Regions from separate parts of the Arthrobacter sp. 2MCAF15 genome, predicted to be linked through region 1. Evidence: riboswitches for the same ligand, from Rfam matches in the RefSeq annotation. Region 1 holds a riboswitch; the other holds the start of a gene.
What was found. A riboswitch is a leader RNA that binds a small molecule or an ion and turns the genes downstream of it on or off. The one in region 1 is predicted to bind thiamine pyrophosphate.
Positions count from the first base shown of each region.

Region 2: another riboswitch for thiamine pyrophosphate. It lies ahead of AB4089_RS12065 (ECF transporter S component); the one in region 1 lies ahead of AB4089_RS07985 (bifunctional hydroxymethylpyrimidine kinase/phosphomethylpyrimidine kinase).

Region 1 is NZ_JBFRGZ010000005.1:73,889-83,663, reverse strand. Features, by position in the region: gene AB4089_RS08025 (hypothetical protein) at 1-281, opposite strand, end outside; gene nadD (nicotinate-nucleotide adenylyltransferase) at 289-969, opposite strand; gene AB4089_RS08015 (hypothetical protein) at 1,025-1,264, opposite strand; gene AB4089_RS08010 (glutamate-5-semialdehyde dehydrogenase) at 1,345-2,718, opposite strand; gene proB (glutamate 5-kinase) at 2,745-3,932, opposite strand; gene obgE (GTPase ObgE) at 3,922-5,511, opposite strand; gene rpmA (50S ribosomal protein L27) at 5,628-5,891, opposite strand; gene rplU (50S ribosomal protein L21) at 5,953-6,261, opposite strand; gene AB4089_RS07985 (bifunctional hydroxymethylpyrimidine kinase/phosphomethylpyrimidine kinase) at 6,631-8,265, opposite strand; TPP riboswitch at 8,248-8,345, opposite strand; gene AB4089_RS07980 (Rne/Rng family ribonuclease) at 8,490-9,775, opposite strand, start outside.
Region 2 is NZ_JBFRGZ010000009.1:13,987-20,931, reverse strand. Features, by position in the region: gene AB4089_RS12070 (ABC transporter ATP-binding protein) at 1-1,016, opposite strand, end outside; gene AB4089_RS12065 (ECF transporter S component) at 1,057-1,704, opposite strand; TPP riboswitch at 1,771-1,915, opposite strand; gene AB4089_RS12060 (heme-degrading domain-containing protein) at 2,103-2,639, shown strand; gene AB4089_RS12055 (DUF4235 domain-containing protein) at 2,681-2,944, shown strand; gene mnhG (monovalent cation/H(+) antiporter subunit G) at 3,054-3,437, opposite strand; gene AB4089_RS12045 (monovalent cation/H+ antiporter complex subunit F) at 3,427-3,705, opposite strand; gene AB4089_RS12040 (Na+/H+ antiporter subunit E) at 3,702-4,247, opposite strand; gene AB4089_RS12035 (Na+/H+ antiporter subunit D) at 4,244-5,890, opposite strand; gene AB4089_RS12030 (Na(+)/H(+) antiporter subunit C) at 5,887-6,534, opposite strand; gene AB4089_RS12025 (Na+/H+ antiporter subunit A) at 6,531-6,945, opposite strand, start outside.

The sequences.
Region 1 (9,775 bases):
AGCCGCAGCTGGCGACGGGTGGGTGGCCCTCCCTGCGCCAGTTGGCCTTCCTTCTCAGCGAGCTCCTTGATGGTGCGCAGCGTGGCCCGGTCCCGTGCCCGGACCTGGGAGGACCGCTCGGCACCGCCAGGCACAGAATCCACCGGAGCGTCGGCAACACGACGGCTCCGGCCGGTGATTTCGGCCTCGGTCGGCTCGCCCGGTCCCGCAGTATCCAAGCGTTCATCTCTGGCCTGTCGCAATTCGCGGCGGCTGCGGATGGGAGGCTGTTCCTGACTCATGGCAAACTCATTCAGTGCTGGCTGGTTGGGTAATCTCGAAGGCTGGATCGTGCTGTGCCGGGTCAAATCCTGCCGCGCCGCGGGCGCTGTTGGCCTCAGTGTGTCCGGCATCGAGGCGGACCGCGTCGGGGCTCGTGTGGTACAGGCCGTACTTTGCGATGTACTGGACCACCCCGTCCGGAACGAGGTACCAGACAGGATTGCCTTCGGCCACCCTGGTGCGGCAGTCCGTGGAGGAAATGGCCATGGCCGGGACCTCCAGGAGGCTGACATCCTTGCGGCCCATACCGTCCAGGACGTGGCCCGGCCGGGTGACGCCCACAAAGTGGGCGAGCGACCACAGTTCGTCGATGTCTTTCCAGGACAAAATCTGTGCCAGGGCGTCCGCGCCGGTGATGAAGAAGAGGTCCGCGTCCGGGCGCAGCGTGCGGAGGTCGCGCAACGTGTCGATCGTGTAGGTTGGTCCCGGCCGGTCCACGTCCACCCTGCTGACAGTGAAGCGGGGGTTCGAAGCCGTGGCAATGACGGTCATGAGATACCGGTGCTCGGCTTCGCTGACTTTCTTGGCCGACTTCTGCCAGGGCTGTCCGGTGGGCACAAACACGACTTCGTCGAGGTCGAACTTGGCCGCGACCTCACTGGCCGCGACAAGGTGTCCGTGGTGGATGGGATCGAACGTGCCGCCCATCACACCCAGACGCAGGCGGCGCTGGGCGCCGCGCTGCCTCATGGTGGCGGAAATATTAGTGACCTTGGCTGTGATCGTGCTTGTTCGGGTGCTGGCGGTGCGGATCCGAGTGTTCCTCGACGGCCACGTGGCGCCTGCCCAGGTTGGAGTAAGACAGCGTGATCAACAACAGGACCACCAGGATCGCGAACATGGTTCCGCCAATGACAAACGGCGGTGCAATGAGCGGCGCGAGTTCCTCGTGGCCCGATTCGCCGGCGGCGGCGACGAAAGTGGCGATCTGCTGCGACAGCATGTTCTCCCCTAATGAGTTCAAAATTTGACGACGGCGGAGGTGTCCGCCGTTCCGGTCTTCCGTTCCATGTTACAGCGTTGCTAGCCCCGGATCTGGCCCTCGCCCTGCACGATCCACTTGGTCGTGGTCAGTTCCGTTAGTCCCATGGGGCCGCGGGCGTGAAGTTTTTGGGTGGAAATCCCCACCTCGGCGCCGAGTCCGAGCTCGCCGCCGTCGGTGAAGCGGGTGGAGGCGTTCACGATCACGGCGGCCGAATCGATCTCGGCGATGAAGCGCTCCGCGTTGGCGAGGTCGTTGGTCAGGATCGCCTCGGTGTGGCCCGTGGACCACTTGCGGATGTGCCTGACGGCCTCGTCCAGGCTGTCCACCATGGCCACCGCCAGGTCCAGGTTCATGTATTCGGTGGCCCAGTCCTCGTCGGTGGCCGGCACCGAGGGGATCGAGGCCGGCAGCGCGGCGCGGACGCGCTGGTCCACGTGCAGGGTGACCCCGGCGGCCCGCAGCGCGGCGGCGATGGCGGGCAGGACGGTGGACTTGGAGTGCACCAGCAGCGTTTCGACCGTGTTGCAGACGCTGGGCCGCTGGGTCTTGGCGTTGAGGAGGATCTCGACGGCCATGTCCTCGCTGGCGGACGCGTCCACGAAGATGTGGACATTGCCCTCGCCGGTTTCGATGACCGGTACGGAGGAGTTCGTCACCACGGTCTGGATCAGGTCGCGCCCGCCGCGGGGAATGAGCACGTCCACCCGGCCACGCGCCCGCATCAGGGCGTTGGCGCCCTCGCGGCCGTACTGGTCGACGGTCTGGACGGCGTCGGCGGGCAGGCCCACCGATTCCAGGGCGTCCCGGAGGATGGTGATGAGGGCGGCGTTGGTGGCTGCGGCGGCGGATCCGCCGCGCAGGATGACGGCGTTGCCGCTCTTGAGGGCCAGGCCGGCGATATCGACCGTGACATTCGGGCGTGCCTCGTAGATCGCGGCCACCACGCCCATGGGCACGTTGATCTGGCGGAGGCGCAGCCCGTTGGGCAGGGTCTGGCCCCGCACGACGTTCCCGACGGGGTCCGGCAGGGTGGCAAGGTTTTCCAGGGCCGCGGCGAGGGCCGTGATGCGCGGATCGGTCAGCGTCAGGCGGTCCAGGAGGGCGGGGCTGGTTCCGGCGGCCCGGCCGGCTTCGACGTCCTTGGCGTTGGCGGCCAGGATCTGGTGTTTGTGCTCCACGAGCGCCTTGCCGATGGCGCGCAGGCCACGGTCCTTCCAGGCCCGGTTCGCGTGCGCCATCTTTCGGGCTGCGTGGCGCGAGCGGTCAGCGATCGCATGGACGGCAGCTTCGATGTCCGTGGCCGTGGCCGGCGTTTCCGCCGGATCCGGCGCCGCGAAACCCTCGGCGGGCACAGGATTGCCAGCGGGGATAGCGTCAGCGGGCACGGCAGCGGAAGTCAGGGCCTCAGTCATGCTTCCAGTTTAGGCGTCCAGTGGACCTAGACCAGCACCAGATCGTCAACATGAACAACTTCGCGGTCATATCCGCGGCCCAGTGCTTTGCCCAGCTCCCGTGTGGAGCGGCCCAGCATTTGGGGCAGCTCGGCGGCGGAATAGTTGACCAGCCCGCGCGCAATCACGGTGTTGTCCAGCGAGACCATCTCCACGGCGTCGCCGGCCTCGAAGTCGCCCTTCACCTCGGCAATCCCGGCCGGCAGCAGCGAGGTGTGGCGGTCACGGACGGCCTGGACCGCGCCGTCGTCGAGCACCAGCGTGCCCCGGACGGACGCCAGGTGGGCCAGCCACAGGAGCCGGATCGGCTTGCGGGCGCCGTTCACGGAGAACCACGTGCCCACGTCCTCGCCCGCCAGCGCGGCAGCCGCGTTGGCCGTGGACGTGACCAGGGCGTGGATGCCCGAACCCGCGGCGATGGTGGCGGCTTCGACCTTGGTGACCATGCCGCCGGTGCCCACACCGGCTTTTCCGGTGCTGCCGATCGAGACGCCGTCGAGGTCGTGGGGGCCCGAGACGTGCGGGATCCGTTTGGCCCCGTGCGACGGCGGACCGTCGTACAGGGAGTCGACGTCGGAGAGCAGCACGAGCGCGTCGGCGCGGACCAGGTGGGCCACAAGGGCCGCGAGGCGGTCGTTGTCGCCAAAGCGGATCTCGTGGGTGGCCACGGTGTCGTTTTCGTTGACCACCGGGACGACGCCGAGGTTAAGCAGGCGGTCCAGGGCGCGGAACGCGTTGGTGTGCTGGCTGCGGCGCATGAAGTCATCCGCGGTCAGGAGCACCTGGCTGACGGTGACCCCGTGCGCCCCGAAGGCGTGGGTGTAGCGGGCCATCAGCAGGCCCTGGCCGACGCTCGCCGCGGCCTGCTGGGTGGCGAGGTCGCGGGGGCGCTTCTCCAGCCCCAGCGGGGCCAGGCCGGCGGCGATCGCGCCGGAGGACACCAGGATGATTTCCGTGCCGGCGTTGCGTTTGTGCGCCAGCGCGTCCGCGAGGCCGGTCAGGGCCTCGTCGGAGATTCCGCCTTTGATGGAGGTCAGCGAGGACGAGCCGACTTTGACGACGATCCGGCGGGCCCCGGACAGCGCGGTGCGGTCGGGGGCGCTGCGGGTGTGGGCGCTGATGCTTTGGGCCTTGAGCGGCTGTAACCGGTGCTCGACGACGGTCTTACTCGTCATCTTCTGCGCCCAGTCCACTCTCCTTGAGCGGCTGCCGCGCCCGGCGGCCGCTGACGGATTCGGTCCAGATGCCGGCTTTGCGTTCGGCTTCGAGCTCGGCGCGGGCGGCTGCCTTGGCGTCGCGGCGCTCCTGCTGTTCGTCGCGCTTCTGGCCACGCGTCGGGCGGTCGCCGATGTCGGCGAAGCGCACGTCGGTGCCGCGCGGCGAGGCGAGCAGTTCGGCGCCGGCCATCATGGTCGGCTCCCAGTCGAAGACGACGCCGTCGTCATCGCCGATGACCACCATGTCGCCGGGCTTGGCGCCCTGTTTGAACAGCTCATTCTCGACGCCCAGCTTGGCCAGTCGGTCGGCGAGGTAGCCGATCGCTTCCTCGTTGGTGAAGTCGGTCTGCTTGACCCAGCGCACGGGCTTCTCGCCCTGGACGCGGAAGAGCGGCTCGAGGCCCTTTTCCTCGCGGCGGATGCTGAAGCCGGTCTCGTTGACGGCGCGGGGGCGCAGTACGGGGGCCGCCACCTTCGGCGGGGTCGCGGCGACGACGTCGCGGGCGGCCTGGACGATTTCGGCCATGGCGAAGCCGAGCTGGCGGAGGCCCTCGTGGCTCGTCGCGGAGATTTCGAAGACCTTGTAGCCGCGGGATTCCAGTTCCGGACGGACGAACTCGGCCATGTCCTTGCCGTCGGGCAGGTCCACCTTGTTCAGGGCGACCAGCCGGGGGCGGTGGTTCAGCGGAACGACTTCGCCGTCGGCGCCGCTGTAGCTCATGTCCACGGCGTACTTCTCCAGCTCGGCCTCGATGATGGAGAGGTCGGAGAGGGGATCGCGGTCCGATTCGAGCGTGCCGCAGTCCAGCACGTGCACGAGTGCGGCGCAGCGCTCTACGTGGCGCAGGAAGTGGTGGCCCAGGCCCTTGCCCTCGCTGGCGCCCTCGATCAGGCCCGGGACGTCGGCAATGGTGAAGCGGATCTCGCCGGCCTGGACGACGCCCAGGTTCGGGATCAGGGTGGTGAAGGGGTAGTCGGCGATCTTGGGCCGGGCGGCCGACATCGCGGCGATCAGGCTCGACTTGCCGGCGGAGGGGAAGCCGACGAGCGCGATGTCAGCGATGGACTTCAGTTCCAGGACGACGTCGCTGGATTCGCCCTCGATGCCGAGCAGCGCGAAGCCGGGGGCGCGGCGCTTCTGGGAGGACAGTGCCGCGTTGCCGAGGCCACCGATGCCGCCGGCCGCGGCGATGTATTCGTCGCCTTCGCCCACGAGGTCGGCGAGGACTTCGCCGGACTTGGACTTCACCACGGTGCCCACAGGCACCGGAAGGATCAGGGTTTCGCCGTTCTTGCCGCCGCGCCAGTCACCCATGCCGGGGCCGCCGTTGGTGGCGTGCCGGTGGGGGGCGTGGTGGTAGTCGAGCAGGGTGGTGGTCTGCGAGTCGACGCGCAGGATGACGTCGCCGCCGTTGCCGCCGTTGCCGCCGTCGGGACCGCCGAGGGGCTTGAACTTCTCCCGGTGAACGGAGACACAGCCGTGGCCGCCGGTACCGCCGGATACGTGCAGTACTACCCGGTCTACAAAGCTCGCCACGTAAATCTCCTCAGTGCTGTTCCCCGGACCCCCAAGAGGCCCAAGATGATTGTAATGCGGTTAAAACACCGGTGGAGCGGACCTAATGGCCCGCTCCACCGATTTAGAACTTATTGCTACTCTGCAGCTGCAGCAGCCACGATGTTCACAACGCGACGACCACGGCGGGTGCCGAACTCGACAGCACCGGGGGTCAGGGCGAACAGGGTGTCGTCCCCGCCGCGGCCGACGCCGGCGCCCGGGTGGAAGTGGGTGCCGCGCTGGCGGACGATGATCTCGCCTGCGGAAACTACCTGGCCACCGAAGCGCTTGACGCCGAGGTACTGGGCGTTGGAGTCACGACCGTTGCGAGTGGAACTCGCGCCTTTTTTATGTGCCATTTGAAATGCCTGCCTTCAAAAATTCTGGGAAATCTGCTGGAACCTGAACAGTAACGAAGGGTTACTTGATACCGGTGATCTTGACCTTGGTCAATTCCTGACGGTGACCCTGGCGCTTCTTGTAACCGGTCTTGTTCTTGAACTTCTGGATGACGATCTTCGGACCACGGAGGTCTTCGAGGATCTCAGCCGTAACCGTTACCTTGGCCAGGTCCGCAGCAGCAGACGTGACTTTGTCACCGTCCACCAGGAGCAGTGCGGGCAACTCAAAGGTGCTGCCGGCTCCACCGGGGACGCGGTTCAGGGTAACGAAGTCTCCAACGGAAACCTTCTCTTGGCGGCCGCCTGCGCGGACAATCGCGTACACCACTGGGGAACTCACTTCTCTCGACGTTTATTACTAGATTTGCGTGCGGAACCTGGGGCCAAATTGTTTGGACCGGCTCACGCTGTGCCTCAACGCCGGTGGATTCCCCGGGGGAACCCATGAGCTATCCCCGGAACAAATCCAGTTGAAATTCCAAACGGACAGTTCTCAGGGTCATAACCCAAGTGTTGGCGTAAGCACCGAAGATCTAGAATACGCTAATTTTGCCTTCGGCCGCAAATGAGGCTGGTTCCGGGGGCAGTCCGTGACAGGCGCCACAACGCCTAGACTCTGCGTTCTTGATGTTGTGTTGCCGCAACGACTTCCGGAACCGTGCCCCACCATCCTAGCGGCTGCACAGGCCAGCTCGCGTCAGGCGTGCAGCCGCGGCGCGTCGAAGAAGTCCACTTCGTAGCGTGAGGACTGCCGGAAGGCCAGGGCCATGGCTTCCCGCTCGCCCCCGGATGCCTGCCGGGCCGCCGTGTCCGTGTACGCGATGGCCTGCCGGGTGGCCGCGGCGAAGTCCTCATCGGCGTAGGTCCGCAGCCAGTCGGCGTAGGGATGCCCGGCGGGTGCGCCGCCGGCAAGGAACTCCCGGTGCAGCGTGGAGCCGACCTCGGCGTAGAGCCAGAAGCATGGGAGGGCCGCTGCCACGAGGACCCCGTAGCTGCCGGACACCGAGGCGGCCAACAGGTGATCGACGTAGGACTTCGTTACCGGGCCCAGGGTGGCCGCCGTGGGGCGGGTGCTGAGCCAGGTACGGTGCAGCTCGGACTCGACTTCCAGGCAGGTCTGCGCGGACCTCGCCCAGAACAGCTGCTCGGCCTCGGTGGGGGCGATCGCGGCGGCGCGGGCCAGGACCCGGGAGTAGCCGTTGAGGTAGATGGCGTCCTGGGCGAGGTAGTAGGCGAACTCGTGCTCGGGCAAGGTCCCGTCGGCCAGGCCGCGGATGAAGTCCAGGGCGTAGATGGCGTCAAGATCGGCGGTGGCCCCCGCGTGCAGGGCCGCGGCGAACTCGCCCTCCCCCGGAGCGTGGCCCGCGTCAGCGTCGCCCACATGAGCGTGGCCGACGTGGTGGAAGTGATGGACCGGGCCGTTGCCGGTGCCGACGTCCAGGACCGAGGCTTCGCGGAGTGCGCCCAGCAGCCACGGCTTGACCTCCCGCAGCGCCGCTTCCCAGTCCCCCACCCGGGCCTGCACGGTGGCCATGGCCGAGGACAGGGAGCAGCCTGTGCCGTGGCTGTTGCGCGTGGCGATCCGCGCCCCCGGCACCACCACCGTTTCGGTGCCGAGCAGGCCCCCGGTGTTGACCAGCGCATCCGGGCAGCCGGCGTCGTCGTGCGCGAGCCCGCCCTGGAGGTGTCCGCCCTTGACCAGGACGGTGGCGCCGGTCAGTGCGGCCAGCCGTTTGCCCTGCGCCAGGGCCTCGGCCCAGTCGGCCGCGACGGGTTCCTTGAGCAGGATGCCGAGTTCGGCGAGGTTCGGGGTGATGAGGTCCGCCAGCGGCAGGAGGGCCTGCAGGGCGGCCTCGGCCGATTCCTGCAGGAGCCGGTCACCGCTCGTGGCGACCATCACTGGGTCCAGGACGACGACGGCGGGGCGCACCTTCTCCAGCCAGGTGCGGACGGCGTCGATCACACCGGCGTCGCCGAGCATGCCGATCTTGACGGCGTCAATGTCGATGTCCTCGCTGATGGCGTCCAGCTGGGCCGTGAGGAACGCCGCCGGGGGTACGTGGACGGCGCGCACGCCCTGGGTGTTTTGGGCGGTCAGGGCCGTGATGGCGGCCATGCCGTAACCGCCATTCGCCGCGATGCTTTTTAGGTCGGCCTGGATCCCGGCCCCGCCGGACGGATCGGAGCCCGCAATCGCCAGCACGCGGGGAATGCGCGGCGGCGCGGACGGGCGGACCCCAGAGGGCAAGAAACCGCCGGGCAGAAAACTGCCCGGCTGAAGATCACTGGGCGGCAATTTGGACGGATTGGATTTCGCGGACAAGTCAGACATCCCTTCGCCGGTGCTAACCGGACAGGTTCAACGGGTCTGGATCTCAGCCGGCCCGATGCGCGGCACCCCGTGTCAGTGTTCCAGCCTAGCCGTTGCCACCGGGCTGCCCCGTTAACGCACGTGCGGGCCCGGGCCGAGCGGACGTATTGTTACGCCCGCTCGGCCCGGACCCGCAACCCAACCAGTCGAAGTGACCGGCCGGGGACGTGATCAGCCGCGGATGGCTACAGCTCCGAGGCCGGTACCCCGACGCCGAGGATGATCGGCTCGTTGCCGGCAGGGATGGACGCCCGCTGGGCCGCGGCGGGCGCCTTGGCCTCGTGAACCGACCCTGCCGCGGCCGGACGTGTGGCCTCGCGGTGTTCCACGGAGGTCTCGTTGGCTGCGCCCTGGGCGCGGCTGGCGCTGCGGTTGCGGCGTCCGCGGCGGCCACGAGTCGTCGTGTCCGCTGCCGGTGAAGCCGGGGCTTCCGCGGCGGGCAAGGCTGACGGCGCCTCGGGGGCCGCCGGTGCCTGGGCTGCATCCTGCCTGTCGGCCTGCTTGCCGGCGTCGGCCTCGCCCAGGTTGGCGAAGGCCTCGGTCAGCAGGTCCAGGGTCAAGGCCGGTGCCTGGGTGTCCTCGGCGTGCTCGACGAAGGGCAGGGCAACCTGCTCGCCGCCAAACGTCAGGACGGTCGCGGGACGTCCGGCTGCCTCGTCCGCGGCGGCGAGATGCGTCACGGCGTCGACGGCGGCCTGCCGGGCCCCGGCGTCGCTGGCCGCGGCTGCCTCCCCGTCGTGCAGGTGCGCGGCGTGCGCGGCGGCGGCAATGTTCGCCAGCGCGGCCCGGGTGGCTTCAGCCTTGGCGTGGCGTTCAGCCTCGGTGGGCTCGGCGTGGACGGCCGCGGGCGTGGACGGCGCGGACTCCGGGCCCTGGCCTCCCCTGCCGCGGCGGCGGCTCTTGCGCTCGGTGCGGGCAGCCGGCTGGGCCGCCTCGGTGCGCGGCACATAGTGCTCCGCGGCGACCGTGTTGGCGCGGCGGTGTTCCACGGGCTCGTCATGGGTGACGATGCCGCGGCCCGCGCACGCTTCGCACTGCTCACCGAAGACTTCCAGCAGGCCGGTGCCCATCCGCTTGCGGGTCATCTGCACGAGGCCCAGCGAGGTCACCTCAGCCACCTGGTGCTTGGTCCGGTCCCGGCCCAGGCACTCCACCATGCGGCGCAGCACGAGGTCGCGGTTGGATTCGAGCACCATGTCGATGAAGTCGATCACGATGATGCCGCCGATGTCGCGCAGGCGCAGCTGCCGGACGACTTCCTCGGCCGCTTCCAGGTTGTTCTTGGTGACGGTTTCCTCGAGGTTGCCGCCGGAGCCGGTGAACTTGCCGGTGTTGACGTCCACCACGGTCATGGCTTCGGTGCGGTCGATCACGAGGGACCCGCCAGAGGGCAGGAAGACCTTGCGGTCCAGGGCCTTGTGGATCTGCTCGTCGATGCGCCAGGCCGCAAAGATGTCCGTGTCCTTGGTCC
Region 2 (6,945 bases), on a different contig from region 1:
CCCGAGCCGTTCGGCCCCGTGATGGTCAGGGCCTCCCCGGCACGGACCTGGGCACATACCCCGGACTGGACCGGACGCGGCGCAATCGTGCGGAAGCGCTCGCGCAGCCCGGCCCGCCGCGGCCGCTCGCGGGACACCGCGAGGCCTTCCGCCTCCAGCAGGAGCTGACCTGTGCCGGGCGCCTGCCGTCGCGCCCGCGTTGCCGGCACGTGGCCCGGGACCCACACGCCGGCACCGATGAGCATGTCCCGCGCCTGGGCCAGGACCCGGTCCGGCGGCCCGTCGATCAGGACCGCGGAGTCCGTGGCGGAGCCGGGCTGGAGCACCACGATCCGGTCAACCAGGTCCTTCCAGACTGCCACCCGGTGCTCCACGACCACCAGGGTGGCGCCGGTCTTGTCCAGGCAGCGGCCCACGGCGTCGCGGACCTCCAGGACGCCCGCGGGGTCCAGGTTGGCCGTCGGCTCGTCAAGCAGCAGCAGCCCTGGCCGCATCGCGAGGATCCCGGCTAGCGCCAACCRCTGCTTTTGTCCGCCGGAGAGCGCCGACGTGGGATGGTCCAGCGGCAGCCTGCCCAGGCCGACGTCCTCGAGCGCCTCGCCCACCCGCGGCCAGATCTCCTCCGCCGGGACGGCGAGGTTCTCAGCCCCGAAGGCGACGTCGTCGCCGAGGCGGGACAGCACCACCTGCGTTTCCGGGTCCTGCTGCACCAGCCCGGCGCGGCCGCGCTGCGCCCGCGGCGGGGCCCCGTCGATCAGCAGGCTTCCCGTCTCGTCGGAATCTTCGGCGTCGCCGGAGTCGCCGGAAGGCCCGGCTGCGCCGTCCCCCAGCACGCCGGCCAGGGCGTGGAGCAGCGTCGATTTGCCGGCGCCGGAGGGGCCCAGCAGGAGCACGCGCTCCCCCGGCCGGATGTCCAGGTCAAGGCCGCTGACCGCGGGCCGGGGCCTTCCGGCGTGCCGCCAGCCCCAGCCGCGGGCCGTGACGGCGGCCGGCCTGACTTCCGGTGAAGGTCTCATGAGTCGTCTGCAGGTTTCAGATGTAGGTTCAGCAGTCGGCTCAGGAGAAAACGGGCTCCGTGGCGGCCTTGCGGGAGGCAAAGGAGCCCAGCACGCCTGTCTTGGCCAGGCCTCGGGTGGCGAGCCAGGACAGTCCGCCGGCAATCACAGCACCGGAGATGGTGGTGAAGACGATGTAGGCGAGCTTGTCGCCGGCTTCGTAGGCGATGTTCCAGCCCCACGGCAGGAAGGAATCGTTCAGGCCGCAGAAGAGGCCCGCACCCGCCCCGGCCAGCAGCGATACAGGCAGGTTGAACTTCGTGTAGAGGAAGGCCGCGAAGACCAGCTCCGCGCCAAGGCCCTGCAGCACACCGGAGATCAGCACCGTGGTGCCGTACTGGGAACCCATGATGAGCTCGCCCGTGGCCGCCACGCTCTCGCAGAAGAGCGCCGCACCCGGCTTGCGGATGATGAGCATGCCCAATACGGCCGGAATCATCCAGCCGCCGGCGTAGAGTCCGCTGAGCGGCGGGTAGATGGCGTTGACCGGGGTTGAAATCAGGTTCGCACCCTGGGACCAGGCCCAGAAGATGACGCCGCCGGCAACGGCGATCAAGGCGGCCACCACAATGTCCACCACACGCCAGGTGTAGTTGCGGCGGGCGGCTGGGCGGCTGGTGGAACCATGCTGTGCTGAAATATCTGTCATGTCGTCCTCCTGAGGAACAGGAGGGGAGGATGCTCCGGCCGGGTTCGGCTTCCGCCGCCCTCCGCGCATCCTGAGATCTCGACTCCCTTGCGCCGGTACTAACCGGATCAGGTTCGAGGGTCTGCGGCTGTCCGCACTCTCAGCGCCCACCAGCGGTTTTCCCCGGATTTTTCCGGCGATGCCCGACGGCGGCGCTCCCCTGTCGTAAATTATTCTGCCCTTGTGGGCTGGCTCAGTTTACACCCGGACGGCCGGGTTTTCAGTGGCGTGCCGTCACAATCCGGGGCCGGGCAAAGCCGGTCACCGCGGCCGGGAATTGCCGCTTGGTAGAGTCGACGTGTCGGACACCCGGACCCGCCTGCGGGCGGCCTAGTCACGCACCGGAAAGCTGGACTATTTTGACGCTCACACCAGATCCCTCCGGGGAATACGACCCCGATTCGAGCGAGCCGCAGCCGCAGGGATCCCTCGCGGCGCTCATCGGCCGCGTGCTGGCCGAGATGGAGGCCCTCCAGTTCGCCTCGTTCAGCAAGGACGATGCCCTGGACCTAGGACTCCTCCTCGTCGAGCTGGGCAGGCAACGCTCGCTGCCCATCGCCGTCGACATCACCAAAGGCGAGCAGGTGCTCTTCCACGCCGCGCTGGACGGCGCCACGCCGGATAACGAACGCTGGATCAACGCCAAGAAGCGCACGGCCATGCGGTACGAGGTCCCGTCCCTGCTGGTGGGCCTCCGCGCCCGCGCTGCCGGCGGCAGGATCGAGGACAACGCCTGGTTCGACCAGATGGAGTTCGCCGCGCACGGCGGAGCGTTTCCCATTTACGTCCGCGGCACGGGCGCCGTCGCGGTCGTCACCGTCTCCGGCCTGCCCCAGAAGGCGGACCACGATCTTGTTGTCGAGGCCCTGCGGAACGTCCTCACACCGGAACGCTAGGCTGGGGGTAGCCCCTGTTCCCGCCCCAAGGAGACCGAAGAATGACCATCCTCATCAAGCTGCTCGGCACCGGCGTCAGCCTCGCGGCCGGCTTTGCCGGCACCAAGCTGGTGGACACCATCTGGGAAAAGTCCACGGGCAACAAGCCGCCCAAGGGCCACGACGACGACGTCCCCACCACGCTGCGCACGGCATTGACGTTCGCCCTGATCTCCGCATCGGTCAGCGCCATCATCCAGGTGCTCGCCAACCGCGGCACGCAGCGGGCGATCACCCGCTTCTCCAAAACCCAGGACATCGTCTAGCCGGCCCTGGCTGGACGGACCTGGCTGGGCGGACATCGTCGCGACGGACCTGGCTGGCCCGCCTCCGGATTGGACGCTACGGATTAGGCGCTTCGGTTAGCCGTTTCGGTTAGCCGGCGTCGACGTCGTCCGCTCCGTGCTTGGCGGCCGCCTGCTGAACCACTGCCTCGAGCTCGTCGGAGGTCAGCAGCTCCGGGTGCAGGTGCTTGGTCCGGTAACCGGCCCGGCCCACCATGTGGGCCGATACGGGGACGGTCAGCAGCTGGAAGAGCCACGCCACCACCAGCACGGGCCACACCCACCAGGTGCGCATCTGCAGGCCAAGGGCCGCCAGCAGCAGGAACAGTCCCAGGACCTGCGGTTTGGTGGCGGCATGCATCCTGCTCATGAGGTCCGGGAAGCGCAACAGCCCGACTGCGGCGCCGAGGGACATGAGGGCGCCGGTCACCATGAACACGGCCGAGACGGAGTCGATCACTGTGTCAGGATTCACGGACGCTCTCCCTCCGGTCGGCCACGAACCGGGCGAAGGTGACCGAGCCGACGAAGCCGATCAGGGAGATCGCCACGAGCAGCATCAGGTTGTTCAGGTGCCGGTTGGCGGCCATGTCGATGCACAGGGCCGCGCCGAAGATGGCCAGCAGCACGTCGGCGGCGAGGACACGGTCCAGCAGTGAGGGGCCCCGCGCGATCCGGATGATCGCCCCCAGTGCGGCGAGGGAAAGTACGACGGCGGTCACCGTCAGGACGATCTGCATCATGCGGTGACCTCCTGGGTAAGGGCGGAGAGTTCGTCTTTGGAGCCCATGATCCTGATCAGCCCGGCCTCGGTGTCCCGGACCTCCTTGCGCAGCTTGGCCGCGTCCTGGGCGTTGCGGACGTTGATGCCGTGGATGTAGAGCGTGGACGTGGACCTGTCCACCTCCACCACAAGGGATCCCGGAATCAGGGAGATCACGTGCCCGGTGGCCGTGACCAGGAGGTCGGAATGGCTCCGCAGCGGCACGGCGACGATTGCGCTGACGACTTTGGGGCCACGGACCACGGCGAGGTACAGGACCTGGAAACTGGCCGCGACGACTTTTGCCAGGAAGATGAGGACGAAGGGGACGGCGCGGAGCACGTTGAAGCGGCCGCCGAGCTCCACCGGGGGCAGGTAGAAGATGCGTGCCACGAGCACGGCGATGAGGGCCCCGAAGAGGAGATTGCCGGGGCTGAAGTTCTGCCATAGTGCGCCCCAGACGAAAACCAGCCACACCAGCAGCGGCAGTTCCTGGCGCAGCGAGATCCTTTTCCGGCTCATTTCCCGCCGCCCTGCTCCTGGACCTGGCCGGGCTGGGCCTGCCCCGGCTGGACCGGGCCCGGCACCGGCGGCACCGGTGCGTCCTGGCCCAGCACGGCATGGATGTAGGGGGACCTGTCCAGCATCTCCGCGGCGGACTGGTCTGCCACCCTGAACAGCGGTCCGGCAAAGACCGTCAGGGCCACGCCAAAGACCACCAGGCCCAGGGTGGAGCCCACCATGGTGCGCGGCAGCAGGGTCACATTCGCCCGGCCGGCCCGGTCCCCGGTGGCGGAGTCCGCCGGGGCCGCCAGGAGCACCGGATCGGGGTGTTCGGCGTCCTCGGGCTTGCGCCAGAACGCCCGGTTCCAGACCCTCGCGATCGCCAGCAGGGTCAGCAGGCTGGTCAGCACGCCGCCGATCACCAGGGCGTAGGCCAGCGGAGTGCCCAGCTCGACGCCCGCCTGAAGGAGCCCCAGCTTGCCCAGGAAGCCCGAGAACGGCGGGATGCCGGCCAGGTTCATGGCGGGGATGAAGAACAGGACTCCCAAAACCGGGGAGAGTTTGGCCAGTCCGGCCACGCGGTCCATGGACGAGCTGCCGCCGCGGCGTTCAATCAGGCCGGTCACCAGGAACAGGCTGGTCTGGATGGTGATGTGGTGGGCCACGTAGAAGACCGCGGCGCCCAGGCCGGCCACCGTGGACATGGCCAGGCCAAAGACCATGTAGCCAATGTGGCTGACCAGGGTGAAGGACAGGAGCCTCTTGATGTCACTTTGGGCCAGGGCGCCAAGGATGCCCACCACCATCGTCAGCAGCGCAGCGACCATGAGCGGGGCGTTGAGCGCGTCGCCCGGGAAGAGCAGCGTCTCCGTGCGGACCATCGCATAGACGCCCACCTTGGTCAGCAGCCCGGCAAACACGGCGGTGACCGGGGCCGGGGCCGTGGGGTAGGAGTCAGGGAGCCAGAAGGACAGCGGGAACACGGCGGCCTTGATGCCGAAGGCCACCAGCAGCATGACGTGCAGCAGCGTCCGGGTGCCCTGGTCCAGGTCCCCGAGCTTGATGGCGAGGTCCGCCATGTTGATGGTTCCGGTGGCGCCGTAGACCATGGCGATCGCGATCAGGAACAGGACCGAGGACACGACCGAGACCACCACGTAGGTCACGCCGGCCCGGATGCGCGGGCCCGTTCCGCCGAGGGTGATGAGCACGTAGCTGGCCGTCAGCAGGATCTCAAAGCCGACGTAGAGGTTGAAGAGGTCCCCGGAGAGGAAGGCGTTGGACACCCCGGCCACCAGGATCAGGTACGTCGGGTGGAAGATCGAGACGGGCGCGTCACGGTCGCCGTCGGCCATGCCCTGTCCCGTGGCGTAGATCAGCACCGCAAGGCTCACGGCCGAGGACACCACAAGCATGAGCGAGGAGAACTGGTCCACCACGAGCACGATGCCCCAGGGCGGCAGCCATCCGCCGATGTTCACGGCGGTTGTCCCGCCGTCCCAGACGGAGGCCAGCAGCCAGCATTCCAGCAGCAGGGTCAGCGACAGGAGGGCGATGCTGACCGCACGCTGGGCACGGGGGTAGCGGATCAGCAGGAACGTCAGGGCGGCGCCCAGGATGGGGAGTACGACGGCGAGCGGGGCAAAGCTGGCGATGTTCACTCTCCGCCTCCTTCCTGTCTGGGGTCCGGTCTGTGGCCCGGTCTGGGGTCAACGTTGAGGGAGCCGGGCTGTTCTTCGGAGGCGGCCTTGTCGGCCCGCACGGGGCGGTCGCCGGACATGACCGCGGCGCTGCTCCCTGCCCCGGCACCGGCAGGTGTACCGGCGGCCGTGGCCGCGGGGCCCGTGCCCGTGCCTGCGCCTGTGCCTGTGCCGTCGGAGCCGACCATGGCCAGCGGGAACTCCGAGGTCTCGACCGGGATCACGGAGTCGTCCTCGGCATCGAAGCTCGGCGTTTCCGCGACGCGGCGGTCCTCGGCGTCGTCCTGGATTTCGTCCTGGCGGGCCAGGACCCAGGTCCGGTAGATGATGCCCAGCATGAACGAGGTAACGGCGAAGGAAATGACGATCGAGGTAAGGATCAGGGCCTGCGGCAGGGGATCGTTGTAATCCCCGGCCGGGATGCCCTTCTCGAACATCGGCGCCAGCCCGGAGTAGCCGCCGGTGGCGAGGATCAGCAGGTTGGTGGCGTTGGCCAGCAGCATCAGGCCCAGCAGCACCCTTGTGAGGCTGCGTTCAAGGATCAGGTAGATGCCGCAGGCGTAGAGCGCCCCCATGACCGTCAGCAAGGTCAGATTGACGCTCATGATCTCCCCTTGGCAGCAGTTTCGGTGTCGGTATTTTCCGCGACAGCATCTTCCGCTTCGGCATTTTCCGCTTCGGGTGCCGCATCCGCGAGGCCGCCGGCGGCCTCCCGGTCTTCGGACGGTTCGGGCTGTTCCTCGAAGTGTTCATCGATCTCGGCGCCCAGGCTGCGCAGCACGTCCAGGGCAAGACCCACCACCACGATGTAGACGCCGATGTCGAAGATGGTGGAGGTGACGAACTTGATGTCGCCAAAGACGGGCAGCCACAGCTCCACGATCGCGCTCTGGAACACCTGGCCGCCCAGCAGCAGCGGCGTCATCCCGGCGGCCGCGGCCGTGGCCAGGCCGATCCCCAGCAGCGTGCCGGCGCCGACGGGAGTGGCTTCGCGAAGTTCGAAGCGGCCGCCGGCG